4 regions of the Pseudomonas sp. Eqa60 genome follow, and region 1 is predicted to be linked to each of the others. Evidence: predicted binding sites of a transcription regulator. Region 1 holds the regulator's gene; each other region holds the start of a gene.

Region 1 (7,403 bases):
CTGGCCCAGGCGCTCGGTCAGGTACACGGAGCGGTGGTGCCCGCCGGTGCAGCCGATGGCGATGGTCACATAGGCGCGGTTGCTGGCGGCAAAGCGTGGCAGCCATTTGAGCAGGTAGCTGGAGATGTCCTGGAACATTTCCTCGACATCGGGTTGCGCCGCCAGATACTCGGCCACGGGCGCATCCAGGCCTGATTGGGCGCGCAACTCGGGCTTCCAATACGGGTTGGGCAGGCAGCGCACGTCGAACACCAGGTCTGCATCTACCGGCATGCCGCGCTTGAAGCCGAAGGACTCCACCAGGAACGCGGTACCGGGTTCCGGCTGGTTCAACAGTCGCAGCTTGATGGTGTCGCGCAGCTGGTAAAGGTTCAGGTTGGTGGTGTTGACCTTGAGATCGGCCAGGTCGACGATCGGCCCCAGCAGTTGGGTTTCATCGTGGATGGCTTCGGCCAGGGAGCGGTTGGCGCTGCTCAGCGGGTGGCGCCGACGGGTCTCGGAGAAGCGCTTGAGCAGGGTCTCTTCGTCGGCATCCAGGTACAGCACATCGCACTGGATATGCCGGCTGCGCACTTCTTCCAGCAATTCGGGGAATCGCGACAGATGACTGGGCAGGTTGCGGGCATCGATGGACACCGCCACCAGCGGTTGCGCCAGTTCGGTGTGGATCAACGCACGTTCAGCCAGTTCCGGCAGCAAGCCGGCTGGCAGGTTGTCGATGCAGTAGTAGCCGTGGTCCTCGAGAACATCGAGGGCGGTGCTTTTACCTGAGCCGGAGCGGCCGCTGACGATGATCAAACGCATGATTACTGACCGTTTTGCTCGTCCAGAACGACCTGATACAAGGCTTCGTTGCTGGTGGCGCTGCGCAGCCGGTCACGGACTTCCTTGCGATCGAGCATGCTGGCGATCTGCCGGAGCAGTTCCAGGTGTGCATCGGTCGCGGCTTCCGGAACCAGCAGGACGAACAGCAGGTCGACCGGTGCGCCATCGATGGCGTCGAAATCGATCGGAGCGTCCAGGTGCATCAGCGCACTGATGGGCGACTCGCAGCCTTTGAGGCGGCAGTGGGGAATGGCGATGCCGTTGCCAAAACCGGTGGAACCGAGTTTTTCACGGGCAATCAGGCTCTCGAAGACATCCTGCATCTCCAGATCAGGCACTTCACGGCTGATCAGGTTGGCAATTTGTTCGAGGGCGCGTTTTTTACTGCCGCCCGGCACGTTCACCAGGGAACGGCCGGGGGTCAGGATGCTTTCAAGTCGGATCATGGGAGGGGAGTGTTAGCGACCCGTGCCTTGGAGAAGGTGGAGTTGCTTTTCCTTATGCTTTTTCAGTTGGCGGTCAAGCTTGTCCGTGAGCAGGTCGATTGCGGCATACATATCGTCATGTTCTGCGTTGGCAACGACCTCCCCACCGTGGATGTGCAGGGTGGCTTCGATTTTCTGCTTCAGCTTCTCGACAGCCATGGTGACCTGCACATTGGTAATCTTGTCGAAGTGCCTCTCCAGCCGGTCGAGTTTTTCGCCGATGTAGACGCGCAGGGGTTCAGTCACTTCGAGTTGGTGTCCACTGATGTTGACTTGCATACAGCTTCTCCTTCGTTGCCAGTGCATAACGCGGCAGGCTGGGTTGCCTGCCACCTAGACTACGTTTGAAAACGACACCGGGCCCTTTTCAAACACACTCTGAAACGCTGTGGCCAGCCCTGCGGCTACATCAACCGCTTACGTTCGCTGGAAGGCGCGATCCCAAGGGATTCGCGGTACTTGGCGACGGTACGACGGGCTACCTGAATGCCTTGTGCCTCCAGTAAACCAGCGATCTTGCTGTCACTCAACGGCTTTTTCTGATTTTCCGCGGCCACCAATTTTTTGATGATCGCGCGGATCGCCGTGGACGAGCATTCACCGCCTTCCGAAGTGCTGACGTGGCTGGAGAAAAAGTATTTCAGCTCATATATGCCCCGTGGGGTATGCATGAATTTTTGCGTGGTCACCCGGGAAATCGTCGATTCGTGCATGCCCACCGCCTCGGCGATATCGTGCAGAACCAGCGGCTTCATCGCTTCATCGCCATATTCGAGAAAGCCGCGCTGGTGCTCGACGATCTGGGTGGCGACCTTCATCAGGGTTTCATTGCGGCTTTGCAGGCTCTTGATGAACCAGCGGGCTTCCTGCAACTGGTTGCGCATGAAGGTGTTGTCGGCGCTGGTGTCGGCGCGGCGTACAAAACCGGCGTACTGGGCGTTGACCCGCAGGCGCGGCACGGATTCCTGGTTCAGTTCCACCAGCCAGCGTTCGTTGTCCTTGCGCACTATGACGTCCGGGACCACGTATTCGGCTTCGCTGGATTCGATCTGCGAACCGGGACGGGGGTTGAGGCTCTGCACCAGCTCGATGACCTGGCGCAGCTCATCTTCCTTGAGCTTCATGCGCCGCATCAGCTGGCTATAGTCGCGGTTGCCCAGGAGGTCGATGTAGTCACTGACCAGGCGCTGGGCCTCGCCCAGCCAGGGCGTTTTCGCCGGCAGCTGGCGCAGTTGCAGCAACAGGCACTCGCCCAGGTTGCGGGCGCCGATGCCCGCAGGTTCGAATTGCTGGATGCGGTGCAGGACGGCTTCTATCTCGTCCAGTTCGATGTCCAGTTCCGGATCGAAGGCTTCGAGGATCTCCTCGAGGGTTTCGTCCAGGTAGCCCTGATTGTTGATGCAGTCGATCAGGGTCACGGCAATCAGGCGGTCGGTGTCCGACATCGGCGCCAGGTTCAGTTGCCAGAGCAGGTGGCTCTGCAGGCTCTCGCCCGCCGAAGTGCGGGTGGTGAAGTCCCACTCGTCGTCATCGCTGCTGGGCAGGCTGCTGGCGCTGGTCTGGTAGACGTCTTCCCAGGCGGTGTCGACCGGCAGTTCGTTGGGGATGCGCTCGTTCCACTCACCGTCCTCGAGGTTGTCCACCGTGGGGGCGGTTTCCTGGTAGGAGGGCTCCTGGATCTCGGTATTGGGTTTGGACTCGGTGTTGTCGGCCAGGGGGTCGCTGTTGTCGAAGTCGTCGCCTTCTTCCTGGCGTTCGAGCATCGGGTTGGACTCCAGGGCTTCCTGGATTTCCTGTTGCAGGTCCAGGGTCGACAATTGGAGCAGGCGGATGGCCTGTTGCAGCTGCGGTGTCATCGTCAGCTGCTGGCCCATTCTAAGGACTAGCGATGGTTTCATGGCAGGGGCTTAACACCTTATTTGCCGGCGCACATGCGCCATCCACTACAGGGCGCCGGAGCGCCAAACATAAGCAAATTATATGCCTGAAACTGAAGTGTTTGCCTAGAGCGCTGTAACAATAAAGTTTGTAGGGTTTTATTGTTCCCGGCGCCCTGGCGTCCAGCCCAACACATCAGCCCTTACAGGCGGAACTCATGGCCCAGATAGACTTCCTTGACCAGTTCGTTGGCCAGGATGGTCTCGGAGTCGCCTTCGGCGATCAGTTGCCCGTCGTTGACGATGTAGGCGGTCTCGCAGATGTCCAGGGTTTCCCGGACGTTGTGGTCGGTAATCAGCACCCCGATGCCCTTGGCCTTGAGGTGGTGGATGATCTGCTTGATATCGCCCACCGAGATCGGGTCGACACCGGCGAAGGGTTCGTCCAGCAGGATGAACTTGGGCGCGGTGGCCAGGGCCCGGGCGATCTCCACGCGGCGCCGCTCACCACCGGACAGGCTCATGCCGAGGTTGTCGCGGATGTGGTTGATGTGGAATTCCTGCAGCAGGCTTTCCAGTTCCTGGCGACGGCCGGCCTTGTCGAGCTCCTTGCGGGTCTCGAGGATGGCCATGATGTTGTCGGCCACCGACAGCTTGCGAAAGATCGAGGCTTCCTGGGGCAGGTAGCCGATACCGGCGCGTGCGCGGCCGTGCATCGGTTGGTGGCTGACATCCAGGTCGTCGATCAGGACGCGGCCCTGATCGGCCTGGACCAGGCCGACGATCATGTAGAAGCAGGTGGTCTTGCCGGCGCCGTTGGGGCCGAGCAGGCCGACGATCTGACCGCTGTCGATGGACAGGCTGACATCACGCACGACCTGGCGGCTCTTGTAGCTCTTGGCCAGATGCTGAGCTTTCAGAGTTGCCATTACTGGGCCTTTTGCTCGTCGGTTTTCTTTTTCGGCTGGATGACCATGTCGATCCGCGGACGCGGCGCGGTAACCGAGCTGCCATTGGCGCGACCGGCGTTGGCAACCTGCTTGACGGTGTCGTAGACGATCTTCTCGCCTTCGGTGGTATTACCGTCGTTGATGACCTTGGCCTTGTCGATCAGCACGATGCGGTTCTGCTGGGCATGGTACTGGATGGTCACGGCGTAGGCCTGGACCGGTTTCGGGTCGGTCTGCTTCTGCAGTTGCTCGAAGTAGGCGAGGTTGCCCACCGAGGTCACCACGTCGATTTCACCGGTCTTGGACCGGGTGATGGTCACGGTGTTGCCGGTGATCTTCATCGAGCCCTGGGTGATGATGACATCGCCCTTGTAGGTGGCCACGCCGTTCTTGTCGTCCAGCTGGGCGTCGTCGGCCTGGATGCGGATCGGCTGTTGGCTATCGTTCGGCAGAGCCCAGGCGCTCACGCTTCCCAGTGCTGCGCCCAGACTGAGCAAAATAGGGAGGGTTTTAACGAGCCTCATACTGTCCTCTTACGTTCGATAGCAGGTTCATCCTGCCGTCTTTCAAATACGCTTTCATTCCCTTGGCCGTAGTCACGCCGCCGGCGCCGTCGATTCTAACGGCTTGCTCGGTCTGCGCATATTGCTTCTGCGGGAATACTGTCATGCGGGTCGTGGTGATCAGCAGGTTGCGGTTGTGCTCGTCGGTGCGGGAAACCCGTACCGAATCGATCAGCTCGACCTCGGTGCCGTCCGGGTTGACCTCGCCGCGTTCGCTCTGGACATGCCAGGGGAACGTGGTGCCACGGTACATCTGCAGGTCCGGCTTGGTCAGCAGGGTCACTTCGCTGGCCTTGACGTGCTCGACCTTGTCCGAGGTCATTTCGTACTGCAGTTTGCCGTCGGGCAGGTACTGCACGCTGCGGGCGTTGATCACGTAGTAGTCAATGGCGCTTTCGTCGACCTGGGCCACCGGCTTGTCGAGGAAGCGTTCCGGGCTGATGTTCCAGTAACCGACCGCTGCGAACAGCAGGGCGATGGTCCCGAAGATCAGGATGTTGCGAATCTTTTTGCTCAGCATGGGAAGGCTCTATAAGTAAGCGGCATTGGCTGCTTCAAGGCGGTCCTGGGCACGCAGGATCAGTTCGCAGAACTCGCGGGCGGCACCTTCGCCGCCGCGGGCCACCGTGACGCCGTGGGCGTGTTCGCGGACAAACGCTGCGGCATTGGCCACCGCCATGCCCAGCCCCACGCGGCGGATCACCGGCAGGTCGGGCAAATCGTCGCCCAGATAGGCGACCTGTTCATAGCTTAGGCCCAGTTGGCCAAGAAGCTCGTCCAATACCACCAGCTTGTCTTCGCGGCCCTGGTACAGGTGGGGAATCCCCAGGTTCTTGGCCCGGCGCTCTACCACCGGGGTCTTGCGCCCGCTGATGATCGCCGTCTGTACGCCGGCTGCCATGAGCATCTTGATGCCCTGGCCGTCCAGGGTGTTGAAGGTCTTGAACTCGCTGCCGTCTTCGAGGAAGTACAGGCGCCCGTCAGTCAGCACGCCGTCGACATCGAATACCGCCAGCTTGATGTTTTTACCGCGTTGCAGCAGGTCGGCACTCATCACATCACTCCCGCGCGCAGCAGATCGTGCATGTTCAAGGCGCCGATTGGCCGGTCTTCCTTGTCCACCACCACCAGGGCGCTGATCTTGTGGTCTTCCATGATTTTCAGGGCTTCGGCGGCCAGCATGTCGGCACGTGCGGTCTTGCCATGAGGGGTCATCACCGAATCGATGGTGGCATGGTGTATATCGATGGCCCGATCCAGGGTGCGACGCAGGTCGCCGTCGGTGAAGATCCCGGCCAGGCGGCCGTCGGCCTCCAGGATCACGGTCATGCCCAGGCCCTTGCGGGTCATTTCCATGAGCGCGTCCTTGAGCAGGGTGCCGCGTTGCACCTGGGGCAGATCGCTGCCTTCGTGCATGACGTTCTCCACCTTGAGCAGCAGGCGACGGCCCAGGGCACCACCCGGGTGGGAGAAGGCAAAGTCCTCGGCAGTGAAGCCCCGGGCTTCCAGCAGCGCCACGGCCAGGGCGTCGCCCATGACCAGGGCGGCGGTGGTCGAGGAGGTCGGTGCCAGGTTCAGCGGGCAGGCTTCGTGCTCGACGTGGACGTTGAGGTTGACATCAGCCGCCTTGGCCAGCGGCGACTCGGGGTTGCCGGTGAGGCTGATCAACTGGATGCCCAGACGCTTGATCAGGGGCAGCAGGGTGACGATTTCGTTGGTGGAGCCGGAGTTGGAGAGGGCCAGGATTACGTCATCGCGGGTGATCATGCCCATGTCGCCATGGCTGGCTTCGGCAGGATGGACGAAGAAGGCCGTGGTCCCGGTGCTGGCCAGGGTAGCGGCAATCTTGTTGCCGACGTGCCCGGACTTGCCCATGCCGACCACCACTACGCGGCCTTTGCTGGCCAGAATCATCTCGCAAGCGCGTACGAAATCTGCGTCGATATGGGGCAGCAAGCCTTCTACTGCCTGTAGTTCGAGGCGGATGGTGCGTTGTGCTGATTGAATCAGGTCGCTGGATTGGCTCATGTCTGAAATCGTATAGCCCGATGAAAAGGCGGCGATTATAGCGGTAATGAACAAATCCCTCACGCAAGTTCGTCAGGCTTTGTCTGCCGGGCGTGAGGAAAGTCTGGTTTTTGCCTGTCGTCGACCTGAACGGGGGTGGCGTCGGCCTTGGGGGCTCCGTATCAGCAGTGATATAGTTCGCCGCCAGTTCGGCCTGCCCAGGGGCATGTACTCCCGGCAGGGAGCCAAGCGTCCGAGTGATAGGCTGCATCGCAAGGAGTTTAGATGAGTGCCGATAACGCCTACGCGGTCGAGCTGAAGGGACTGTCCTTCAAGCGCGGTACGCGCAGCATTTTCAATAACGTGGATATCCGTATTCCGCGGGGCAAGGTCACCGGCATCATGGGGCCTTCCGGCTGTGGGAAGACCACCCTGTTGCGCTTGATGGGCATGCAGTTGCGGCCCAGCAGCGGCGAAGTGTGGGTCAATGGCCAGAATCTGCCGAGCCTATCGCGCAGCGATCTGTTCGACGCGCGTAAGCAGATGGGCGTGCTGTTCCAGAGCGGCGCACTGTTCACCGACCTGGACGTGTTCGAGAACGTGGCCTTTCCGCTGCGGGTGCACACCCAACTGCCGGACGAAATGATTCGTGACATCGTCCTGCTCAAGTTACAGGCGGTGGGCTTGCGCGGCGCG
Region 2 (7,403 bases), 1.3 Mb from region 1:
TCATCGAGCTTAACGGCCGCGGCGGCCTGGGCTGGCTGGAGGGCTTCAACGAACTGGTGGCCCGCTGTGGCTATGAGTGGGTCGGGCACCCGGGCCTGGACAATGGCGAGCTGCTGACCCTGCACGGCCGCGCTGCCAACATCCCGGCGAGCAAGGTCACGCTGCATATCGACGAGCAACCGCCGTATGCCATTCACCTGCGGGGCGAGCTCAAGGAGCAGGCGTTCAAGAAGGTCGATTTCAGTGTCGCCACCGAACTGGTGACCGAACCCGGCAGCACCCGGTTTGCGCTCAACGACACCCTGACCAACAACGGCGACTACCCCAAGGAATACCAGGCGCTCTACCACAGTAACTTCAGCACGCCGTTCCTGGAGCAGGGGGCGAAGTTCGCCGCGCCGGTGAAGCAGGTTTCGCCGTTCAATGACAAGGCCCGGGCCGACCTGGCGGACTGGCAGACCTATCGCGGCCCGACCCGCGACTACGACGAAACCGTGTACAACCTCGTGCCCTTCGCCGACGCCCAGGGCGAGACCCTGACGGTGTTGCACAACAAGGCCGGGAGCCTGGGTGTTTCCCTGGGCTTCAACACTCGACAACTGCCGGTGTTTTCCCTGTGGAAAAACACCGACACCCAGGGCCAGGGTTATGTGACGGGTTTGGAACCGGGCACCAGCTTTTCCTACAACCGCCGTTACCAGCGCCCGTTGCATCTAGTGCCGAGCATTGGCGCCAAGGAGCAGCGGCAATTCCAGATTCGCTACAGCCTGTTGGCCGATAAAGCCGCGGTGGATAAAGCCCTGAGCCGTGTCAGCCAGATCCAGGATGGGCGTCAGACCGAAGTGCGGTCAACACCCTTGGTAGACCTGCCCCGGGAATGAACCTTCAATCGGCGCTGGGCCGGTAATGCAGGGCTTCGGCCAGGTGCTCGCGGCTGATTCGCGCGGCCTGTTCCAGGTCCGCCAGGGTACGCGCCACCTTGAGCAAACGGTGAGCGGCCCGCAACGACAGGCCCAGGCGTTCGCAGGCCGCTTCCAGCCAGCGCTCGTCGGTGGTGGATAATTTGCAGTGGCGACGCAGGCCGGGCAGGTCGAGAAAGGCGTTGGCGCAGCCCTGGCGCTCGCGTTGCAGCTCGCGAGCCCCGGCGACCCTGGTGGCGGCTGCGGCGCTGTCATTGCCCGGTTGCGGCTCGGGGTTGAGGGCGGTGGCTTCGCGGGCCACGGTCAGGTGCAGGTCGATGCGATCCAGCAGCGGCCCGGATAACTTGTTGCGATAGCGCTGGATCTGCTCCGGTGTGCAACGGCAGCGTCCGCTGGGCTCGCCAAGATATCCACAGGGGCAGGGGTTCATCGCTGCCACCAATTGGAAGCGTGCCGGGAACTGCACCCGGTCCCGGGCTCGGGCAATGACGATCTGCCCGGACTCCATGGGCTCGCGCAGCACTTCCAGGACCTTGCGGTCGAACTCCGGCAGTTCATCGAGAAACAGCACGCCGTGATGGGCCAGGGTGATTTCCCCGGGCTGGGGTTTCGAGCCGCCTCCGACCAGTGCCGCACCTGAAGCCGAATGGTGGGGCTGGCGAAACGGCCGCTGTGGCCAGTAGCGCAGGGGCTTGTGGCTGGCCACCGACTGGATCGCCGCGACTTCCAGGGCTTCATCTTCCTGCAGCGGTGGCAGCAGGCCGGGCAAGCGGCTGGCCAACAGGGTCTTGCCGGTGCCTGGCGGGCCGCTGAACAACAGGTTGTGGGCGCCCGCCGCGGCGATCAGCAGGGCGCGCTTGGCGGCGAGCTGGCCTTGCACTTCGCTGAGATCGGGGTAGGGGAAGTGGCTCTGCACCAGGCCGTCGCTGACATAGGGCGCAATCGGCGCGTGGCCGTTGAAATGGGCAACGGCCTCCAGCAGATGATCCACAGCGATCACCTTTAGGCCGCTGGCCAGGCAGGCTTCTTCGGCATTGGCCCGGGGCACCAGCAGGGTATGCCCGGCGTCGCGTGCCGCCAGTGCGGCGGGCAGTACGCCGCGTACCGGGCGCACCGCGCCGGAGAGTGCCAGCTCCCCCAGGCATTCGATGTTGTCCAGGGCCAGGGCCGGTACCTGCACGCTGGCGGCAAGGATGCCCAGGGCGATGGCCAGATCGAAGCGCCCGCCGTCCTTGGGCAGGTCCGCCGGCGCCAGGTTGAGGGTGATGCGCCGGGCCGGAAAGTTGAACCCGGCATTGAGGATGGCGCTGCGCACCCGGTCCTTGCTTTCCTTGACCGCGGCTTCCGGCAGGCCCACCAGGGTCAGGCTCGGCAAGCCGTTGGCCAGGTGCACTTCAACACTGACAGCCGGAGCCTGGACGCCGACCTGGGCACGGCTGTGGATGATTGCCAGGGACATGGGGAGAGCTTCCTTGCGACAGCGGGAACCGCGTCCTGCGGTGCTGCAAGGATAGATGAGGGGGCTGGCCAGAGGAGCGCCCGAATGGGCACAGGATATGTCGTCGGTGCACGAGCCTTCGCCGGCAAGCCAGTTCCTACAGGACAGGTCTGTAGGAGCCGGCCTGCCGGCGAACCCGGATTCAGATCATTGCGCTGCCGGGTTCAGCCGGGCTTCCAGCTCCGCCACCTTGGCTTCGAGGCTTTCCAGGCGCGCGCGAGTGCGGGCCAGGACCACCATCTGGCTGTCGAATTCTTCCCGGCTGACCAGGTCCAGCTTGCTGAAGCCGCTTTGTAGCAGGGCCTTGAGCTGGCTTTCGATTTCATTGCGGGGCAGGGGTGTTTCACCGCTGAGCAACCGCGAGGCGTGGCCGCTCAGGGCGTCGAGAAGGTCTTTGGGCGCGAGCATGGGAGATTCCTGAATTGCAGTCGGCCCGCAGTGTATCACGCAGCAACGACGCTCCAGGTGGCCCCGGGTTGCACGTTTTTCGCGCATCTGGCCGGGCGCCAGCGCACCGTTTTTGTGCGTATCCCGGGTGCCGTTTTCCCGCATTCCCTGCCGGCTCGGGGCAAGGGACTGAAATCACTGATTTTTCCCGAGCTGGCAAGCTTTCTGCTTAGACCCTGGTGACCCATGCACTGATGCAGTCGCTGTGACGAATGCAGTGCGGCAGGCGGAGCGGGGAGTGTTTCGTCAGACAGCGGTTAGCTGGCGTCGGTCGGGCTGAGGAAGGCCGACGGTGCGTTACAAAGCCAGGCACTGCGCTTAGACTTGAGTCGGGTTTGTTTTCCTGGGGCAAGTCCACCAATTCGGGAGAGAGTTTCATGAAGCTAGTCACTGCCATCATCAAGCCGTTCAAGTTGGACGACGTGCGCGAGTCGCTGTCCGAGATCGGCGTGCAGGGCATTACCGTCACTGAAGTCAAAGGCTTCGGCCGGCAGAAGGGTCACACCGAGCTGTATCGCGGTGCGGAGTACGTGGTGGATTTCCTGCCCAAGGTGAAGATCGATGTCGCCATTGACGACAAGGATCTTGACCGGGTTATCGAGGCGATAACCAAGGCCGCCAACACCGGCAAGATCGGTGACGGCAAGATCTTCGTGGTCAATCTGGAACAGGCTATTCGCATCCGTACCGGCGAAACCGATACCGACGCAATCTAAGCCGCCAAACCCAACGCCCCAGGAGAAAACAATATGACTCTGCGTAAATTCGCAGGGCTAGGAGCCCTTTTGTCCCTCGTAATGCCAGGCCTGGCCATGGCGGCAGACGAAGCGGCGGCTCCAGTCCTCAACTCCGGCGATACCGCCTGGATGCTGACTTCCACAGCCCTGGTGCTGTTCATGACCATTCCTGGCCTTGCGCTGTTCTACGGCGGCATGGTGCGGTCGAAAAACATTCTTTCGGTAATGATGCAGTGCTTCGCCATTACCGGCCTGATCACTGTCCTGTGGTTCATCTACGGCTACAGCATGGCGTTCGACACCACCGGGATGGAAGCCGGCGTGGTCAACCTCAATTCCTTTGTGGGCGGTTTCTCCAAGGCCTTCCTGGCGGGCATCACCCCGGCCAGCCTGACCGGCCCGGCTGCGCTGTTCCCTGAAGCGGTGTTCGTCACCTTCCAGATGACCTTCGCCATCATCACTCCAGCGCTGATCGTCGGTGCCTTCGCCGAGCGGATGAAATTCTCCGCCATGCTGATCTTCATGGGCGTGTGGTTCACCCTGGTGTATGCGCCGATCGCCCATATGGTCTGGAGCGGTCCGGGCTCGCTGCTGGGCGACTGGGGCGTGCTGGACTTTGCCGGCGGCACCGTAGTGCACATCAACGCCGGTATCGCGGGCCTGGTGGCCTGCCTGGTGCTGGGCAAGCGCAAGGGTTTCCCGACCACGCCGATGGCGCCACACAACCTGGGTTACACCCTGATGGGCGCAGCCATGCTGTGGATCGGCTGGTTCGGCTTCAACGCCGGTTCCGCCGCTGCCGCCAACGGCACCGCCGGCATGGCCATGCTGGTAACGCAGATCGCGACGGCTGCCGCCGCCCTGGGCTGGATGTTTGCCGAGTGGATCACCCACGGCAAGCCTAGCGCGCTGGGCATCGCTTCGGGTGTGGTCGCAGGCCTGGTGGCAATCACTCCGGCTGCCGGTACCGTTGGCCCGATGGGCGCCCTGATCATCGGTCTGGCGGCCGGTGTGGTGTGCTTCTTCTGCGCCACCAGCCTCAAGCGCAAGCTGGGATATGACGATTCCCTGGACGCCTTTGGCGTGCACGGCATCGGCGGCATTCTCGGTGCGATCCTCACCGGTGTGTTCGCTGCTCCGTCCCTGGGTGGCTTCGGCACCGTGACCGATGTGGCCGCTCAGGTCTGGATCCAGGCCAAGGGCGTGGGTTTCACGGTGATTTACACCGCGATCGTCACCTTCATCATCCTCAAGGTTCTGGACGCGGTCATGGGGCTGCGGGTGAGCGAGGAAGAAGAAGCGGTCGGCCTCGATCTGGCACAACACAACGAGCGTGGTTACAACCTGTAATCGCGCAAGAAAAAAAGCCCGGCTCCGGCCGGGCATTTTTTTGCCTGATGTTTGTCATTGAGAAAGGCTGAAAGGATTTTCTGACAAGCATTGGCGTGTTTGCCGTGACGATTTCCGGCAGGGCAAATGCTTACACTAAAGCAGGATTATTCGGCGCTTTGTTTTTTCCCTGAGCGCGCTAGAATGCGCGCCGAAGCGTGGAGATCGGTATGTGGCAACAGACCCTGATTACCCTGCGGGCCAGGCCCCGGGGCTTTCATCTGGTGACGGACGAGTTGCTCGCCGGCCTGCCTGAGTTGAAGGCATGTCGGGTTGGTCTGCTGCATCTGTGGCTGCAACATACCTCGGCCTCGTTGACCATCAACGAGAACGCCGATCCGGCGGTACGGCGTGACTTCGAGCGTTACTTCAACACCCTGGTGCCTCAAGGCATGGCCGGGTACGAACATAACGACGAAGGCGCGGATGACCTGCCGGCGCACTTCAAGGCCAGTTTGCTAGGCTGTCAGCTGACTTTGCCGGTAGCGGCGGGGCGTCTGGCGTTGGGCATCTGGCAAGGCGTTTATCTGGGCGAGCATCGCGATCATGGCGGTGCTCGCAAAGTCCTTGCCACCTTGCACGGTGATAAGGCATAAGCCGCTGAGTATCAGTGGACGTTGATTTTTTTCCAGCGGCCTTCGACAGTCGGCACAGCTGGGCTATAACTAATCTGCTTTTCGCAAGTCATGAGGTAGAACATGAGCGACGATGATCTGGAAAACGACGACCTCGAAGTAGGTGACGAAGACGAAACCGAAGAAGGTCTTGAAGCGGCTGCCGACGATGTGGCGGAAGACGATGGCAGTGATGTTCCTGCTCCAACCGCCAAAGGCAAGGCCAAGGCTGCCGTCTCGGTAGACGAGCTGCCGAGTGTAGAAGCCAAGAACAAGGAGCGTGATGCACTGGCGCGTGCCATGGAAGAGTTCCTGGCCCGTGGCGGCAAAGTGCAGGAAGTCGAGGCCAACGTGGTCGCCGATCCGCCCAAGAAGCCTGATAACAAGTACGGCAGCCGGCCTATCTGAGCCTTGCACCTTGCTTGCTGAAAAAGCCCGCCGTCGCTGCGGGCTTTTTCATGGGCACCCTTCTCGGAAACGGCCCCGAGCGCCGGCGCTTGCTGTAGGAGCGAGCTTGCTCGCGAAAGCGCCGGTTCAGGCGCCGCGATGCCAGCGGGCAAGCAGCCCGGGTAGTTCAATCAGGCTGCGGATCTCGGCGTCTGGCGCGCGTTCGGCTTCCCAGGTCTTGCCGTTGGGATTGAACCAGATCGCACGCAGCCCTGCCTGCTGTGCGCCGGCAATGTCATCCCCCGGGTGGTCGCCGATATGCACGGCGGTGTCGGCAGTCGCTTCGCCACGCTGCAAGGCTTCGTGGAACAGCCGGGCGTCGGGCTTGGCGATGCCGATGTCCTCGGCGCACAGCGCGAACTTGAAATAGTCCGCCAGGCCCAGGCGGCGCACGTCGGCGTTGCCGTTGGTGACCACGCCAAGGGCGAAGTGATTGGCCAGGGCTTCCAGGGTCGGCTGGACTTCTGGAAAGATCTCCAGCTGATGCCGGGCATGCAGGAAAACTTCAAAACTCTGGTCGGCCAACTGGTTGGCCTGGGCATGGTCATACCCGGCTTCTTCCAGGGCATGAAACAGCACCTGGCGGCGCAGGGCGCTGATCCTGTGCTTGAGGTTCGGCTGGGCGAGCAGCACCCGCTCGCGAATGGCCCACAGATGCTCCACCGGCACGCCTCCGAGATTGGGTGCGTGTTCGGTCAGCCACTGGCGCAGGGTGGCTTCGGCACTGACGATGACCGGGGCGGTATCCCACAGGGTGTCGTCGAGGTCGAAGGTGATCAGCTTGATGGTCATTACTCACCGCCTTTGTTGCGTTTGGCCCGTGGGTGGGCGCTGTCATAGACCGCCGCCAGGTGCTGGAAGTCCAGGTGGGTGTAGATCTGCGTGGTCTTGATGTCCGAATGCCCCAGCAGCTCCTGCACGGCGCGCAGGTCCTGGGAGGATTCCAGCAAATGGCTGGCAAAGGAATGGCGCAGCATGTGCGGGTGCAGGTTCTGCCCCAGTTCGCGCTCGCCGGCGGCCTTGACCCGCAGCTGGATGGCCCGCGGCCCCAGGCGCCGGCCCTTCTGGCTGACGAACAGGGCAGCATCAGGCGGGTTGCTCAGGGCGCGCAGGGGGAGCCATTGCTCCAGGGCTGACCGAGCCTTCTTGCCCACCGGCAGGACCCGGGTCTTGCTGCCCTTGCCATGGACCTGCACCAGGCCGTCCGCCAGGTCCAGCTGATCGAGGTTGAGGCTGGTCAGTTCGGAAAGGCGCAGGCCGCAGGAGTAGAAAAGTTCGAGAATCGCCTGGTCGCGGTGGGCCAGGAAGTCGTCTTCCACGGCGCCATCGAGCAACTGCAGGGTGCGGTCGG
Region 3 (7,403 bases), 2.8 Mb from region 1:
AGCGGTCAGCTACTACGCAATCCAGGCTTCCTGCGACCTGGCCGACGAGCGCGGCGCCTACGAGACCTTCCAGGGTTCGCTGTGGTCCAAGGGCATCCTGCCGCTGGATTCGCAACAGATCCTGATCGAAGCCCGTGGCCAGAAGTACATCGATGTGGACCTCAACGAATCCCTGGACTGGGCACCGGTTCGCGCCCGTGTACAGAAAGGCATTCGTAACTCCAACATCATGGCCATCGCACCGACCGCCACCATCGCCAACATCACCGGCGTGTCGCAGTCGATCGAACCGACCTATCAGAACCTCTATGTGAAATCCAACCTGTCGGGCGAATTCACCGTGATCAACCCGTACCTGGTTCGCGACCTGAAGGCTCGCGGTCTGTGGGACTCGGTCATGATCAACGACCTGAAGTACTACGACGGTTCGGTACAGCAGATCGAGCGCATCCCGCAGGAGCTCAAGGAGCTCTACGCGACTGCCTTCGAAGTGGAAACCAAGTGGATCGTCGACGCCGCCAGCCGTCGCCAGAAGTGGATCGACCAGGCTCAGTCGCTGAACCTGTACATCGCCGGCGCTTCGGGCAAGAAGCTGGACGTGACCTACCGCATGGCTTGGTACCGTGGCCTGAAAACCACCTACTACCTCCGCGCCCTGGCCGCCACCAGCACCGAGAAGTCCACCATCAACACCGGCAAGCTGAACGCTGTTTCCAGCGGCGGCAACCACGGTGACGACTCGGTCCTCGCGGCTCCAGCCGGCCCAGCTCCTGTACCTAAGGCTTGCGCCATCGACGAGCCGGATTGCGAAGCTTGCCAATAAGCTGAGCCGACAGGTGCCTGCGGGCACCTGCCCCACCCCCCGATAGACCTCCGGTTTATCGGGGGTTTTCTTTTGCCCGCAACAAAGCTGCAGGAGCCTGCTTGCCAGCGAAGAGGCCCGAAGCCTTGCACTGCACCGAGAGCGCCTTCGCTGGCAAGCCAGCCCCTGCGGCAGCGGTTCTTGCAGAGCGAACAGCACTATCGAACAGGCACAAAAAAGCCCCTCGAGGAGGGGCTTTTCGTAAAGCGTTTCAGCCAACCTGCATCAGGTCATCTGGATGATGGTCTGCATGATGGTGCTCTGGGTGGAGATGGTCTTGGCGTTCGCCTGATAGTTGCTCTGGGCCTTGATCAGGTTTACCAGTTCGTTGGTCAGGTTGACGTTGGACTCTTCCAGGGAGTTGGACTGAATCGCCCCCAGGGTGCCAGTCTTCGGCGCGTCATAACCTGGAATACCGGACGAGTAGGTCTCTTTCCACTGAGTGCCGCCTACCGGCTGCAGGCCCTGCTCGTTGGTGAAGCTGGCCAGGGAGATCTGACCGATCGGCTTGGTCTGCTCGTTGCTGAAGTTGGCCAGCATCACACCGGTGCCATCGATGGTCAGGCTGCTGATCTGGCCAGTGGAGTAGCCGTTCTGCGCGATCACCGAGCGGGTGCTTTCGCCAAACACCGAACCGGTTTTGGTCATGTCGATGCTGACACCGTTAGGTGCAGGCTTGGCGCCATTGGGAGTGAACACGCCGTTAGTGACGGTACCCGGGGTCCAGGCCGCAGCCGACATGACAATGCTGTTACCGGTAATGGTATACGGCGTGGTCCCAGGCGCAGCTGGCGGGGTCATGCTGCTGAGCTTGCCCGACGAGTCGAACTTCATGGTGATCGGCGACTGGTTGGCCATGGTGAATGCAGTACCGTCCGGGTTGCGACCATCAATCAGCGTGTAGGTTTGCCACTCATTGGCGTTCGGCGTCTTGATCATGTACTGATCCATGACGTGCTTGTTGCCCTGGGTGTCATACACAGGCGTGCTGAACTGCTTGGTGTAGGTGGTGTTGTCGGTCGGATTGAACACATAGGCCGGAGTGGTCGCACCCACATCGATCGGCGTCGAATCGGAGTTCAGGTTGATCGTCGAGGAGATCGAGTCGGTTGGCTTTGGCGCCAGGTTCGAAGTATCGATCCGCAGGTCGGTCAGCACACCGTTGATGATCTTGCCGTTGGCATCGACCGCATAACCTTGCAGGCGGGCAGTGCCGTCACTGTTGGTGATGTAGCCTTCCTTGTCGGTCTTGAAGGTACCGGCACGGGTGTAGGTCAGGGAGCCGTTGGTGCTCAGCACGAAGAAGCCCTGGCCCTGGATGCCCATGTCCAGCACATTACCGGTGTTGTTGATATCACCGTTGGTGAACTGCTGGGAAACGTTGGCCAGGCGCACACCGTTACCAATCACCTGGGTGCCGCTGCCCAGCTTGGTGGCCGAATAGACGTCGGCGAACTCCGCACGGGAGGATTTGAAGCCGGTGGTAGCGACGTTGGCGATGTTGTTGCCGGTAACGTCCAGCTGTTTGTTGGCAGCGTAGAGACCGCTAAGGCCGATATTGAAAGACATATTCCACTCCTTGTGCCGGTTAGTCGGCTCTAGATACCAATGGTTTGTACTTTGGACAGGGCAATCGGGCTGCTCATGCCGGCGAGGTTCAACATCAACTCGCCGCCGGTCTGGCTGATGGTCACGCTATTGACCGTGGCCGGCAGGTAGGTGATCAGATCAGTGCCCTTGCCATCGATGGTGGTGCTGGCCTTGAAGGTGTAGTTGCCCGGATCCGCCTTGGTGCCGTCAGTCTTGGTGCCATCCCAGACAAAGCTGGCGTTGCCGGCCTTCTGGCTGCCCATGTCGATGGTCTTGACGGTATTGCCGTCCTTGTCGGTGACGGTCACGGTGACCGAGTTCACGCTGGATGGCACGGTGACCGAGCCGGTCATGCTCTTGCTGGTGTCGACCTGGGTAGTGCCGGTCTGCACGATGACCGAGCGCCCCACCAGGGACGAAGCCTGCAAGGCCTGGGAAGACTTGTAGTTACCCGTGATCGCATTCACCGAGGAGTTGAGGGTGGTGATGCCTTCCAGGGTGGAGAACTGCGCCAACTGCGCAACGAACGCACTGTTGTCCTGCGGATCCAGCGGGTTCTGGTTGTTCAGCTGGGTTACCAGCAGCTTGAGGAATGCGTCCTTGCCCAGGCTCTGTTTGCCGGTGGCGCTGTTGGTCGCCGCGGCCAGGCCGTCGGCGCTGGTATTGCTCGTCGTTTTCGACGAATTCGCCAGGATATCCTTGAGGGATGGGGCGTTGGTGGTATCAGTAACGCTCATGGTCTTCGCCCCTTATCACTGACCCAGGGTCAGGACCTTCTGCATCATGGTTTTGGCGGTGTTCATCATTTCAGCGTTGGTCTGGAACGAACGGCTGGCAGAAATCATGTCGGCCATTTCTTCCACCACGTTGACGTTGGGGTAGTAGACATAACCCTTGGCATCAGCGGCGGGATGGTTCGGCTCGTAACGAGCTTCGAGGTTGCTCTGGTCTTCGACCACACCCAGTACCTGCACGCCCTGGCCGGCAGCGTCCTGGTTCTGGAACAGCGAGTCGCTGCCGCCGCTTTGCGCACCCTGGAACATGGTGGCAAACACCGGGTGACGAGCGCGGTAGGTCTGGTCGATGCTCGACGAGACGCTCTCGGCGTTGGCGATGTTACTGGCGACGGTGTTCAGACGGGTGGTCTGGGCGCTCATGCCACTACCGGCAATATTGAAAACACTGGCGAGGGACATGGATTACTCTCCGCGCAGGGCTGCTACCAGCCCTTTGAATTTGCTGTTGAGCAGCGTGAAGCTGGCCTGGAAATCCACCGAGTTCTGCGCGTAGCTCGATTGCTCCAGCTGGGCGTCCACGGTGTTCTGGTCGATCGAAGGTTGCATCGGGGTGCGATACAGCAGCGATTCATCACCACTGCTCAAGCCCTGGGCTTCGATATGCCGGTTGTTGGTCATGTTCAACGCGAAGGTACCGTTCTGGGCCTTCTGATTCTGCTCGGCAAGCACGGCAGAGAAGTCCAGGTCCCGAGCCTTGTAGTTCGGGGTATCGGCGTTGGCGATGTTGTTGGCCAGAACTTCGGCACGCTTGGCGCGAAAGCCAAGGGCCTGTTCGTGGATACCGAGCGCTTTATCGAAGCTGATGCTCATGGCGGAAACCTTTGGGTGACCTGATTTTTCGTAACTCGGATATAGCAAGCTGCGTGCCAAGTCATCAAACCCCGTATTTCAAGGGTTTGCCGGCGACGGCAAGGCGGCAATGCCAGAAAAGCGGCAACGGATTTCCGCGAAACACCGGCAAAGCGGCAACCACCCTGCCGTTTTCAGCCGGCGCGTCAGATAATTGCAGGCACAAAAAAGGAGGCCCAATGGCCTCCTTTTTCGGTACGACGATCTGCTGGCTACTTGGCCTGGTAGATGATGCCCGGACTGCATTGCACCATCTGATAATGATCCGGCAGCCCATTGAGGGCTTCGGAAGCCCCCAGGAACAGGTAGCCGCCAGGCTTCAGGGTGCTGTGAATGCGCATCAGGATGTCCTTCTTGACCTCCGCCGAGAAGTAGATCAACACATTGCGACAGAACACGATGTCGAACTTGCCGAGACTGGCGTAGCTGTCCAGCAGGTTGAACGAGCGGAACTCCACGCGGCTCTTGATCGGCGCCTTGACCACCCAGCGCCCCGGCCCCTTGGGGTCGAAGTAACGCTGCAGGCGCTCGGCCGACAGGCCACGTCCAATTGCCAGGCTGTCATATTCACCGGTCTTGCAGTTGTTGAGCATGGTCCCGGACAGATCAGTGGCAACGATCTGCACCCCCATCTTCAACTGCCCCATGTTGCTACGCTCGAACTCATCGATGGACATCGACAGCGAGTAGGGCTCCTGCCCCGACGAACAGGCCGCCGACCAGATGCGCAAGCGTTGGTTGGGGCTGGCCTTGATGGCTTCGGGAAGCACCTTGTTCTTCAACACCTCGAAAGGGTAGGTGTCGCGAAACCACAAGGTTTCGTTGGTCGTCATGGCATCCACGACCATCTCGCGCAAACCACTGCGGGGCTGGGTCTGAATCCGCTGGACCAGCTCACCCAAGGTTTTTATCCCTTGCTGCTCCATCAGTTTGTTGAGACGGCTCGAGACTAGATATTGCTTATTTTCCCCGAGCAAAATACCACAGGCTTTTTCCAGGAAGACCCGGAACTGTTCAAAATCCAAATTACCCGTAGACAATGCTGCCGCCTCTTAAATCTTATGTCCGCCAGGGCGAGTGCCCTTAGCTGTGATCTGCTGCTTTGATCCGGTCGACTACCCGGGATGCCAGGTCATCAGGGCGGAACTTGGCAAGGAAGTCATCGGCACCGACCTTCTTCACCATCGCCTGATTGAACACCCCTGACAACGAAGTATGCAGGATGATATGCAGCTTTTGCATGCGTGGATCATTACGTATCTCGGCCGTGAGGGTGTAACCGTCCATTTCGGGCATCTCGATGTCGGAAATCATCATGAGGAATTCCTCTTCCGGCTTCTTGCCCTCGTCCACCAGTTTGCGCAAGTAATCCAGCGCTTGCCGGCCATCATTCAATGCCACTACCTCGACACCTACGGTTTGCAGGCAACGGGTGACCTGCTTGCGTGCCACCGACGAGTCATCGACGGTCAGCACCCGCAGGGAAACAGCCTTGTGCTGGGTTTCGACATCCACCACTCCTGCCGAGATCGCCTCCGAGGTCGGCGCGACTTCCGCCAGGATCTTCTCCACGTCGATGATTTCCACCAACTGGTTGTCCACCCGAGTGACCGCCGTCAGGTAGTGATCGCGTCCGGTCCCCTTGGGCGGCGGATGGATCTCTTCCCAGTTCATGTTGACGATGCGCTCCACCGAGCGCACCAGGAAACCCTGGGTCTTGGTGTTGTACTCAGTGATGATGACGAACGGATTGCTCTGGTCCTGCAGGCCACCAGAACCCGTAGCCATTGCCAGATCCAGGATCGGAATGGTTGCCCCTCGTATATTCGCGACACCGCACACCACAGGACTGGATTTGGGCATCAGGGTCAGCTTAGGGCATTGCAGCACCTCGCGAACCTTGAATACGTTGATCCCGTAGAGCTGCCCACCGTCCAGACGGAACAGCAACAACTCTAGTCGATTCTGCCCAACCAATTGCGTGCGCTGGTTCACCGAATCCATTACACCAGCCATGCCCAGACTCCCCAAAGCTTTAAGATCCGACGCACGCTCATTGCTAAACGGCACGGCGCTTGCTTTTTAACTGTTATGAACGCCAAAACGACATTTTTCCGACGCCTGACATCCCGCTACCGCACTTTGCTGTGCGGGCTGTCGGCTCTGTGCATTTTAAACCCCGGCAACCCTGCCGTTGCTGATTCGGTCACCCTGCCTGATCTTCTTATCGGCGTCACTCAAGGGTTTCTTGAATTCACGGTAGAAGACTACCTGGCCACCAGTCAAACGGAAGGTCGCTATGAAATCCAGGTCAACCAGCTGGACCCGCGCATGCGCATGCCCAATTGCGACAAGGAATTGACAGCCAACCTGGAAAGCCCGGCCCAACCGCTGGGGCGGGTCACCGTCAAAGTGCGCTGCGAAGGCGCCTCGCCATGGACGGTATTCGTGCCGGCGCAGGTCAAGCTGTTTCGCGAGGTGGTCACCACTGCACGCCCGCTCAAGCGCGCCGGCATCATCGAACCGGAAGACGTGGTGCTGCGCGAACGGGACATCAGCCAGAACAATCAGGGCTACCTCACCTCAGTGGACCAAGCCATTGGTCAGAAACTTGTCCGACCAATGGTCGCCGACCAGCTCGTTACCCTGGCCCATCTGGAGCAGGCGGAAGTCGTGCGCAAGGGCGATCAAGTGGTGATATCGGCACGCAGCGGCACGTTGAATGTACGGATGCCGGGCGAGGCGCTGTCCAACGGCGGCATGAGCGAACAGATCCGGGTCAAGAACCTCAATTCGCAACGGGTGATCAAGGCCCGCATCACGGCGCCAGGGCAAGTGGAAGTGGCCATGTAGATAGCTGGCGCTCAAGCCGTGCGTTCCCTAAACTGTGGCCGATAAAGGGTCGCAGATACCTGACCTGGTTTGTCGACAATCGAGCCTAAAGTTTTTCAGGGTATGGCCGAAAACATGGCAAGCGTCCAAATACCCAGAGGTTTACTTCATCATGGTCATCGACTTCAGCCGTTTAAACAGCTCCCCTTCACTGACAGGCAGTACGCGTACCAGCACCAGCAAGGAAACCGGTGATGCCGGCAAATCCACGCCGCTGACAACCGCCGCCGAGACCAGCAAAAGCGGGGAATCGGTACACCTGAGCAATGAGGCTCAACAGTTGCAGAAAGTCACTGACAAGCTGCGTGATCAGCCTGCCGTCGACAAAGCCCGGGTGGCCGAGTTGAAGCAAGCGATTGCCGATGGCAGCTATAAGGTCGACAGCAACCGCGTAGCCAGCAAACTGCTTAACT
Region 4 (7,403 bases), 670 kb from region 1:
GGTTGCGGCCTGGGCGGTTGCCCCGGCGATCACCTGTTGTTCCCGCGGGCGGTCTTCCACGGCCTTGTGGCTGTCCCATTTGCTCAGGGCCACCTGATCGGCAATCGCCAGGCGTTCGCCGATGCTCTGCAGCAGCGGGGCGAGGGCGGGCGGGGCGTCACTGGCGCAGGCGGCGGTGGCGAACAGGCTGCAAGTCAGGGCGAGGCACAGGTTGAGGCGCGAAGTCATGGGCGGGCTCGGCTGCTGAGGGGGAGACGGCGCCCATGATGCACGCAACCACCCCGGGCAGGGCAAATGCGCGGGCATAAAAAAGGCCTCCCGAAGGAGGCCCCTTGATCACGCGGCTTGCGCCGGCGTTACCGGATCAGCAGCTGTAGTACAGCTCGTATTCCAGTGGGTGTACGAAGGTACGTACCTTGATTTCTTCTTCGCTTTTCAGGGCGATGTAGGCGTCGATGAAGTCGTCGCTGAAAACGCCGCCTTTGGTCAGGAACGCACGACCTTTGTCCAGCTCTTCCAGGGCTTCCTTCAGGCTGCCGCAAACTTGTGGGATCTCTTTGGCCTCTTCAGGCGGCAGGTCGTACAGGTTTTTGTCAGCAGCGTCGCCAGGGTGGATCTTGTTCTGGATGCCGTCCAGGCCGGCCATCAGCAGGGCAGCGAAGGCCAGGTACGGGTTGGCAGCCGGGTCCGGGAAACGGGCTTCGATACGGCGGGCCTTAGGGCTCGACACGTAAGGAATACGGATCGAAGCGGAGCGGTTGCGCGCCGAGTAGGCCAGCATGACCGGGGCTTCGAAGCCTGGCACCAGACGCTTGTAGGAGTTGGTCGCCGGGTTGGTGAAGCCGTTCAGGGCCTTACCGTGCTTGATGATGCCGCCGATGAAGTACAGGGCGGTATCGGACAGGCCGGCATAGCCTTCACCTGCGAAGGTGTTCTTGCCGTCTTTCCAGATCGACATGTGGACGTGCATGCCCGAGCCGTTGTCGCCGTACAGAGGCTTGGGCATGAAGGTGGCAGTGCGGCCGTAGGCGTCAGCCACGTTGTGCACCACGTACTTCAGGGTCTGGGTTTCGTCGGCCTTCTTCACCAGGGTGTTGAACTTGACGCCGATTTCGTTCTGGCCGGCAGTCGCCACTTCGTGGTGGTGAACTTCGACGGTCAGGCCCATTTCTTCCAGTGCGTTGCACATGGAGGTACGGATTTCGTGGTCGTGGTCGAACGGTGGAACCGGGAAGTAGCCGCCCTTGACGCCTGGACGGTGGCCCTTGTTACCGCCTTCGATGTCCTGGTCGGACATCCACGAACCTTGTTCGGAGTAGATCTTGAACATGGAGCCGGAGATGTCGGACTTGAATTTCACCTGGTCGAAGATGAAGAACTCTGGCTCTGGGCCGGCGAATACGGTGTCGCCGATACCAGTGGCTTTCAGGTGCTCTTCGGCGCGCTTGGCGATGGCACGTGGGTCACGATCGTAACCCTGCATGCTCGAAGGCTCGATGATGTCGCACACCAGGATCAGGGTCGGTTCTTCGGTGAACGGGTCCAGTACGGCGGTTTCGTCGTCCGGCATCAGGATCATGTCGGAGGCTTCGATGCCTTTCCAGCCAGCGATGGAGGAGCCGTCGAACATCTTGCCAGCTTCGAAGAAGTCTTCATCCAGCGCATCACGAGCCGGCATGGTCACGTGATGTTGAGTGCCCTTGGTGTCAGTGAAGCGCAGATCAATCCATTTGACGTCATGATCTTTGATGAGTTGAACCGACTTCGACATAGTGTCCTCCGGGTGGCTTCGGGCTTGGTGTTGGAGTGCCCTTAGAATGTGGGTGATGCCGGCGCGAATACTCTGCCATGGCAACCTGCCTCACAAGGGAGCAAATTGCATGCCAGTGCCCCGAGATGGGTTTTCTGCCCCAAAATCACGCTTTCTGCGACGTATTGGGTTGAATGCCGGCATTCGGCGCACTGCAATGTAGCGTCTTTACCAATAAATGACCCGTTTTGGTGCATCGAAAACCTTCTGCACATAAACTGGTTAAACCTTGAGCAATTTCCGCTATAATCCGCGCCCCCCTTTTTCGGCTGGCCCAGCGCGCGCTGTTTTCATGAAACTAATCGTTAAAGTTTTCCCGGAAATCACCATCAAGAGCCGCCCGGTTCGGACGCGTTTCATCCGTCAGTTGGCGAAGAACATCCGTGCCGTGCTCCGCGACCTAGACCCGGCCGTGGTGGTCAATGGTGTGTGGGACAACCTCGAGCTGGAAACCGCCGTCAGCGAGCCCAAGGCCCTGAAGGACATGACCGAGCGCCTGAGCTGCATGCCCGGCATCGCGCATTTCCTGCAGGTCGACGAGTACCCTCTGGGCGACTTCGACGACATCGTCGCCAAGTGCAAGCAGCACTTTGGCGAAGCCCTCCCGGGGAAGGTTTTTGCCGTGCGCTGCAAGCGTGCCGGCAAGCATGAATTCAGCTCCATGGACGTGGAAAAATACGTCGGCAGCCAACTGCGTCGGCAGTGCGGCGCCGCCGGAATTTCCCTGAAAGAGCCTGAAATCGAAGTGCGGATGGAAATTCGCGACCAACGGTTGTTCGTGATCCACAGCCAGCACAACGGCATCGGCGGCTACCCGCTGGGCGCCCTGGAACAGACCCTGGTCCTGATGTCCGGCGGTTTCGATTCCACGGTGGCGGCCTACCAGATCATGCGCCGCGGCCTGATGGGGCATTTCTGCTTCTTCAACCTGGGCGGGCGTGCCCATGAACTGGGCGTGATGGAAGTCGCGCACTATATATGGAAGAAGTACGGCAGCTCCCAGCGCGTGCTGTTCGTCAGCGTGCCGTTCGAGGAAGTGCTCGGGGAAATCCTCGGCAAAGTCGACAACAGTCATATGGGCGTCATTTTGAAGCGTATGATGTTGCGTGCCGCGTCGAGCATCGCCGACCGCCTGCACATCGATGCGCTGGTGACCGGCGAGGCGATTTCCCAGGTGTCCAGCCAGACCCTGCCGAACCTGTCGGTGATCGACTGCGTGACCGAGAAACTGGTACTGCGCCCCCTGATCGCCAGCCACAAGCAGGACATCATCGACCTGGCCGTGGAGATCGGCACCGCCGACTTCGCCAAGCACATGCCGGAGTACTGCGGGGTCATCTCGGTGAACCCCAAGACCCATGCCAAGCGCCATCGCGTCGAGCATGAAGAGAAAGAATTCGATATGGCGGTGCTCGAGCGTGCGATCGAGCGGGCCAAACTGGTGCCGATCGATCGGGTGATCGACGAGTTGGGCCAGGATGTACAGATTGAAGAAGTCAGTGAGGCGCTGGCCGGTCAGATCGTCATCGACATCCGTCATCCGGATGCCGAGGAAGACCAGCCGCTGGAGCTCGCAGGCATCGAAGTAAAAGCGCTGCCGTTCTATGCATTGAACGCCCGCTTCAAGGAACTGGACCCTACGCGCCAGTACCTGCTGTATTGCGACAAAGGCGTCATGAGTCGCCTGCATGCTCACCATCTGCTCAGTGAGGGACATGCCAATGTGCGCGTTTATAGACCGAGCTAAGTGCCCGGGGATGTTCGCCTGTGGCTTGCGTCACCGGCCCCCGACGCCGCCGTCCAGCTGTAACGGCCAGGCCTGAATCTATTGTTAATCGCTGCCAGCATTTGTCAGCACACCGAATCCTCTGATCGAGATACACAAGTGATCGAAAATCTACGCAACATCGCCATCATTGCCCACGTTGACCATGGTAAGACCACCCTGGTAGACAAACTCCTGCGTCAATCCGGCACCCTGGAGCGCAACGAGCTCAACGACGAGCGCGTGATGGACTCCAACGACCAGGAAAAAGAGCGCGGCATTACCATCCTGGCGAAAAACACCGCCATCAACTGGAACGGCTACCACATCAACATCGTGGACACCCCGGGCCACGCCGACTTCGGCGGCGAAGTTGAGCGCGTAATGTCCATGGTCGACTCCGTGCTGCTGCTGGTCGACGCTCAAGACGGCCCTATGCCGCAAACCCGTTTCGTGACCAAGAAGGCTTTCGAAGCCGGCCTGCGTCCGATCGTCGTGATCAACAAGGTTGACCGTCCGGGCGCGCGTCCTGACTGGGTTCTGGACCAGATCTTCGACCTGTTCGACAACCTCGGTGCCACCGAAGAACAGCTGGACTTCAAAGTCGTCTACGCCTCGGCCCTGAACGGCATTGCCGGTCTGGACCACACCGAAATGGCCGAAGACATGACCCCGCTGTACCAGTCGATCGTCGACAACGTGCCAGCGCCAAGCGTTGACCGTGACGGTCCGTTCCAGATGCAGATCTCCGCTCTGGACTACAACAGCTTCCTGGGTGTGATCGGCGTTGGCCGTATCGCTCGCGGTCGCGTCAAGCCCAACACCCCGGTAGTGGCCATCGACGTCGACGGCAAGCGCCGCAACGGTCGTATCCTCAAGCTGATGGGCCACCACGGTCTGCACCGCGTAGACGTTGAAGAAGCCGCTGCCGGCGACATCGTCTGCATCAGCGGTTTCGACGAGCTGTTCATCTCCGACACCCTGTGCGACCCGACCGCTGTTGAAGCGATGAAGCCGCTGACCGTCGACGAGCCAACCGTTTCCATGACCTTCCAGGTCAACGACTCGCCATTCTGCGGTAAAGAAGGCAAGTTCGTGACCTCCCGTAACATCAAGGAGCGTCTGGACAAGGAGCTGCTGTACAACGTTGCTCTGCGTGTCGAAGAAGGCGACTCGGCCGACAAGTTCAAGGTTTCCGGCCGTGGTGAGCTGCACCTGTCGGTACTGATCGAAACCATGCGTCGCGAAGGTTTCGAAATGGGCGTTGGCCGTCCTGAAGTGATCATCCGTGAAGTTGACGGCGTGAAGCAGGAACCGTTCGAAAACGTCACCATCGACATCCCTGAAGATTCCCAGGGCAAGGTCATGGAAGAAATGGGCCTGCGTAAGGGCGACCTGAGCAACATGGTTCCGGATGGCAAGGGCCGTGTACGCCTGGAATACAACATTCCAGCCCGTGGTCTGATCGGTTTCCGTAACCAGTTCCTGACCCTGACCAACGGTGCAGGCATCCTGACCTCGATCTTCGATCGCTACGCTCCGATGAAGTCCGGCCACATGTCCGGCCGTCAGAACGGCGTACTGGTATCGGTAGAAACCGGCAAGGCCCTGACCTACTCCCTGGAAACCCTGCAGGCGCGCGGCAAGCTGTTCGTCGAGCACGGCCAGGAAATCTACAACGGTCAGATCGTTGGTCTGAACAGCCGTGACAACGACCTGGGTGTGAACCCAACCAAAGGCAAGAAGCTCGACAACATGCGTGCTTCGGGCAAGGACGAAACCATCGCCCTGGTTCCACCGGTCCGTTTCACCCTGGAACAGGCTCTGGAATTCATCCAGGACGACGAGCTGTGCGAAGTGACGCCTAAGTCCATCCGTCTTCGCAAGAAGATCCTGGACGAAGGCGAGCGTACTCGCGCTGCCAAGAAAGCCAAGAACTGAGTCTTTAGTTCCGGCTGAATGAAAACGCCCCCGGCCTTGCGGCCGGGGGCGTTTTTTTTGATCTGTGAAAAAGCTCGGGTCCTGTCGCCACTGCCGAGCCTGCGAGGCTGCGCTCGACCGCGTAGCGGTCCTAAAGCGGTGTATCTGAAACTCTGCAGTAGCCTGTACTGCGGCGGCTTTGCAGCCGTTCGCAGCCTCGCCAAGGCTCGGCTGCGGCTACAGGGCGGCAGGGTTACATGGGGAACGGGGTTGCAGGCGCAGGCCGGGGCTCAGAAACGTTCCAGGGTCCGGCTGCTGGTATTGGTCGGGCGCACCTGGGGCTTGGGCTTGTAAGCGCAGTAACCCGGGCGCGGGCCGATCTTCGGATGGTTGCGGCAGGTGTCCGGGCGCTTGTCATAAATGGTGCACAGGCGGCTTTTACGATCCAGATACAGGCAGTCGTTGTTGCTCATGCGCTGCAGGGTGAAGATTTCCGACTTCTGGTTGTAGCGCTCGACGATGCCTTCCTTCTGCAGGCGCTTGGCGATGTTCTTCGCCGGCTCGCCGCGTTCGAATTCATCGACGATGCCGATGCGGATCAGGTCCTTGATCTTCACTTCCACCGGCAGTGTGCAGCAGCTGGACATGCAGGAGCCGCACATGGGGGCGGTGTACTTGGCCCAGGTATCGAGACGATCGATTTCCGCGGCGGCGATCAGGTTGGACTTCATCAAGGTCATTTCCGGCAGGTGTTCCAGGGCGCGCGATCATACCGGGACTGGTGGATTTTTGAACGACTTTAGGTCGGATTTTTCTTCATGTGGCGCCGAACAATACCTGGCGGCACGGCAACTGCATCCTTTTCTCCCGCTGGCGCAGAAGACTCCCTGTTTAGCCGAGCCATTTGAAATAGCGCCGAACCAGAGCCTTCGCCTCGTGTCAGACCGACTAGGCTCAGACAATTCCATGCTCACTGTGTATCTCGTCAGAGGTCGTATCGATGACTCAGGAACCCCTTGTTCGCGACGCTGAGGTGGCCGCTTTTCGCGAAGCCGTCTTGACCAAGCTCACCTACGCGGTAGGCAAAGACCCGGATCACGCCTTCGACCACGACTGGTTCGAAGCCATTGCCCTGGCCGCGCGGGACCACATGGTCGACCACTGGATGGATCACACGCGGCAGATCTACCGCAAGGGCCAGAAGCGGGTGTACTACCTGTCCCTGGAGTTCCTTATCGGCCGCCTGCTGTTCGACAGCCTGAGCAACCTCGGGCTGCTGGAGGTGGCCCGCGAGGCCCTCACCGACCTGGGCGTGGACCTGGAGCGCATCCGCCTGCTGGAGCCCGATGCGGCCTTGGGCAACGGTGGCCTGGGGCGCCTGGCGGCGTGCTTCATGGAAAGCATGTCGACCCTGGGCATCGCCGGCCACGGCTACGGCATCCGCTACGAACACGGGCTGTTCCGCCAGGCCATCGTCGATGGCTGGCAGCAGGAGCAGACCGAGCACTGGCTGGATTTCGGCAACCCCTGGGAGTTCGAGCGCCCCGAGGTGATCTACTCCATCGGCTTTGGCGGCAGTGTCGACACCGTGACCGACGAGGCGGGCAACACCCGGCAGGTCTGGTGGCCGGCGGAAACGGTGCGCGCGGTGGCCTACGACACCCCGGTGGTGGGCTGGCGCGGGGCCAGCGTCAACACCTTGCGCCTGTGGCGGGCACGGGCCATGGAAGACCTGCACCTGGAGCGCTTCAATGCCGGTGACCACCTGGGCGCGGTAGCCGAAGTGGCCCGGGCCGAGAGCATTTCCCGGGTGCTGTACCCGGCCGACAGCACCGAGGCCGGCCAGGAGCTGCGCCTGCGCCAGGAATATTTCTTCGTCTCGGCGTCGCTGCAGGACCTGCTGCGCCG

What was found. Region 1 encodes sigma-54, which starts transcription at its own class of promoters, with help from an activator protein. Its sites were predicted from a motif close to ANTGGCATNNANNTTGCTNT; they were not measured.
Region 2: glnK (P-II family nitrogen regulator) is a predicted target of sigma-54. The motif match lies at 3,018-3,037, and genes of this name have one in related genera.
Region 3: flgB (flagellar basal body rod protein FlgB) is a predicted target of sigma-54. The motif match lies at 4,101-4,120, and genes of this name have one in related genera.
Region 4: glnA (glutamate--ammonia ligase) is a predicted target of sigma-54. The motif match lies at 1,869-1,888, and genes of this name have one in related genera.

What each region holds. Positions count from the first base shown of each region.
Region 1 covers NZ_AP024342.1:1,109,722-1,117,124, forward strand. Annotated here, with positions in the region: gene rapZ (RNase adapter RapZ) at 1-804, opposite strand, end outside; gene ptsN (PTS IIA-like nitrogen regulatory protein PtsN) at 807-1,271, opposite strand; gene raiA (ribosome-associated translation inhibitor RaiA) at 1,284-1,589, opposite strand; gene KI242_RS04870 (RNA polymerase factor sigma-54) at 1,715-3,208, opposite strand; gene lptB (LPS export ABC transporter ATP-binding protein) at 3,391-4,116, opposite strand; gene lptA (lipopolysaccharide transport periplasmic protein LptA) at 4,116-4,661, opposite strand; gene lptC (LPS export ABC transporter periplasmic protein LptC) at 4,648-5,220, opposite strand; gene KI242_RS04890 (HAD family hydrolase) at 5,230-5,754, opposite strand; gene KI242_RS04895 (KpsF/GutQ family sugar-phosphate isomerase) at 5,754-6,728, opposite strand; gene KI242_RS04900 (ATP-binding cassette domain-containing protein) at 6,993-7,403, shown strand, end outside.
Region 2 covers NZ_AP024342.1:6,705,415-6,712,817, reverse strand. Annotated here, with positions in the region: gene KI242_RS30560 (aldose 1-epimerase family protein) at 1-881, shown strand, start outside; gene KI242_RS30555 (YifB family Mg chelatase-like AAA ATPase) at 886-2,379, opposite strand; gene KI242_RS30550 (accessory factor UbiK family protein) at 2,566-2,826, opposite strand; gene glnK (P-II family nitrogen regulator) at 3,243-3,581, shown strand; gene KI242_RS30540 (ammonium transporter) at 3,615-4,952, shown strand; gene KI242_RS30535 (secondary thiamine-phosphate synthase enzyme YjbQ) at 5,162-5,587, shown strand; gene sutA (transcriptional regulator SutA) at 5,690-6,013, shown strand; gene KI242_RS30525 (HAD family hydrolase) at 6,140-6,844, opposite strand; gene xerC (tyrosine recombinase XerC) at 6,844-7,403, opposite strand, start outside.
Region 3 covers NZ_AP024342.1:5,210,648-5,218,050, forward strand. Annotated here, with positions in the region: gene KI242_RS23365 (ribonucleoside-diphosphate reductase subunit alpha) at 1-823, shown strand, start outside; gene flgE (flagellar hook protein FlgE) at 1,088-2,431, opposite strand; gene flgD (flagellar hook assembly protein FlgD) at 2,461-3,189, opposite strand; gene flgC (flagellar basal body rod protein FlgC) at 3,205-3,648, opposite strand; gene flgB (flagellar basal body rod protein FlgB) at 3,652-4,059, opposite strand; gene cheR (protein-glutamate O-methyltransferase CheR) at 4,311-5,138, opposite strand; gene KI242_RS23395 (chemotaxis protein CheV) at 5,182-6,114, opposite strand; gene flgA (flagellar basal body P-ring formation chaperone FlgA) at 6,190-6,951, shown strand; gene flgM (flagellar biosynthesis anti-sigma factor FlgM) at 7,103-7,403, shown strand, end outside.
Region 4 covers NZ_AP024342.1:439,879-447,281, forward strand. Annotated here, with positions in the region: gene KI242_RS01985 (chorismate mutase) at 1-228, opposite strand, end outside; gene glnA (glutamate--ammonia ligase) at 365-1,771, opposite strand; gene thiI (tRNA uracil 4-sulfurtransferase ThiI) at 2,103-3,557, shown strand; gene typA (translational GTPase TypA) at 3,696-5,516, shown strand; gene KI242_RS02005 (YkgJ family cysteine cluster protein) at 5,786-6,226, opposite strand; gene KI242_RS02010 (glycogen/starch/alpha-glucan phosphorylase) at 6,496-7,403, shown strand, end outside.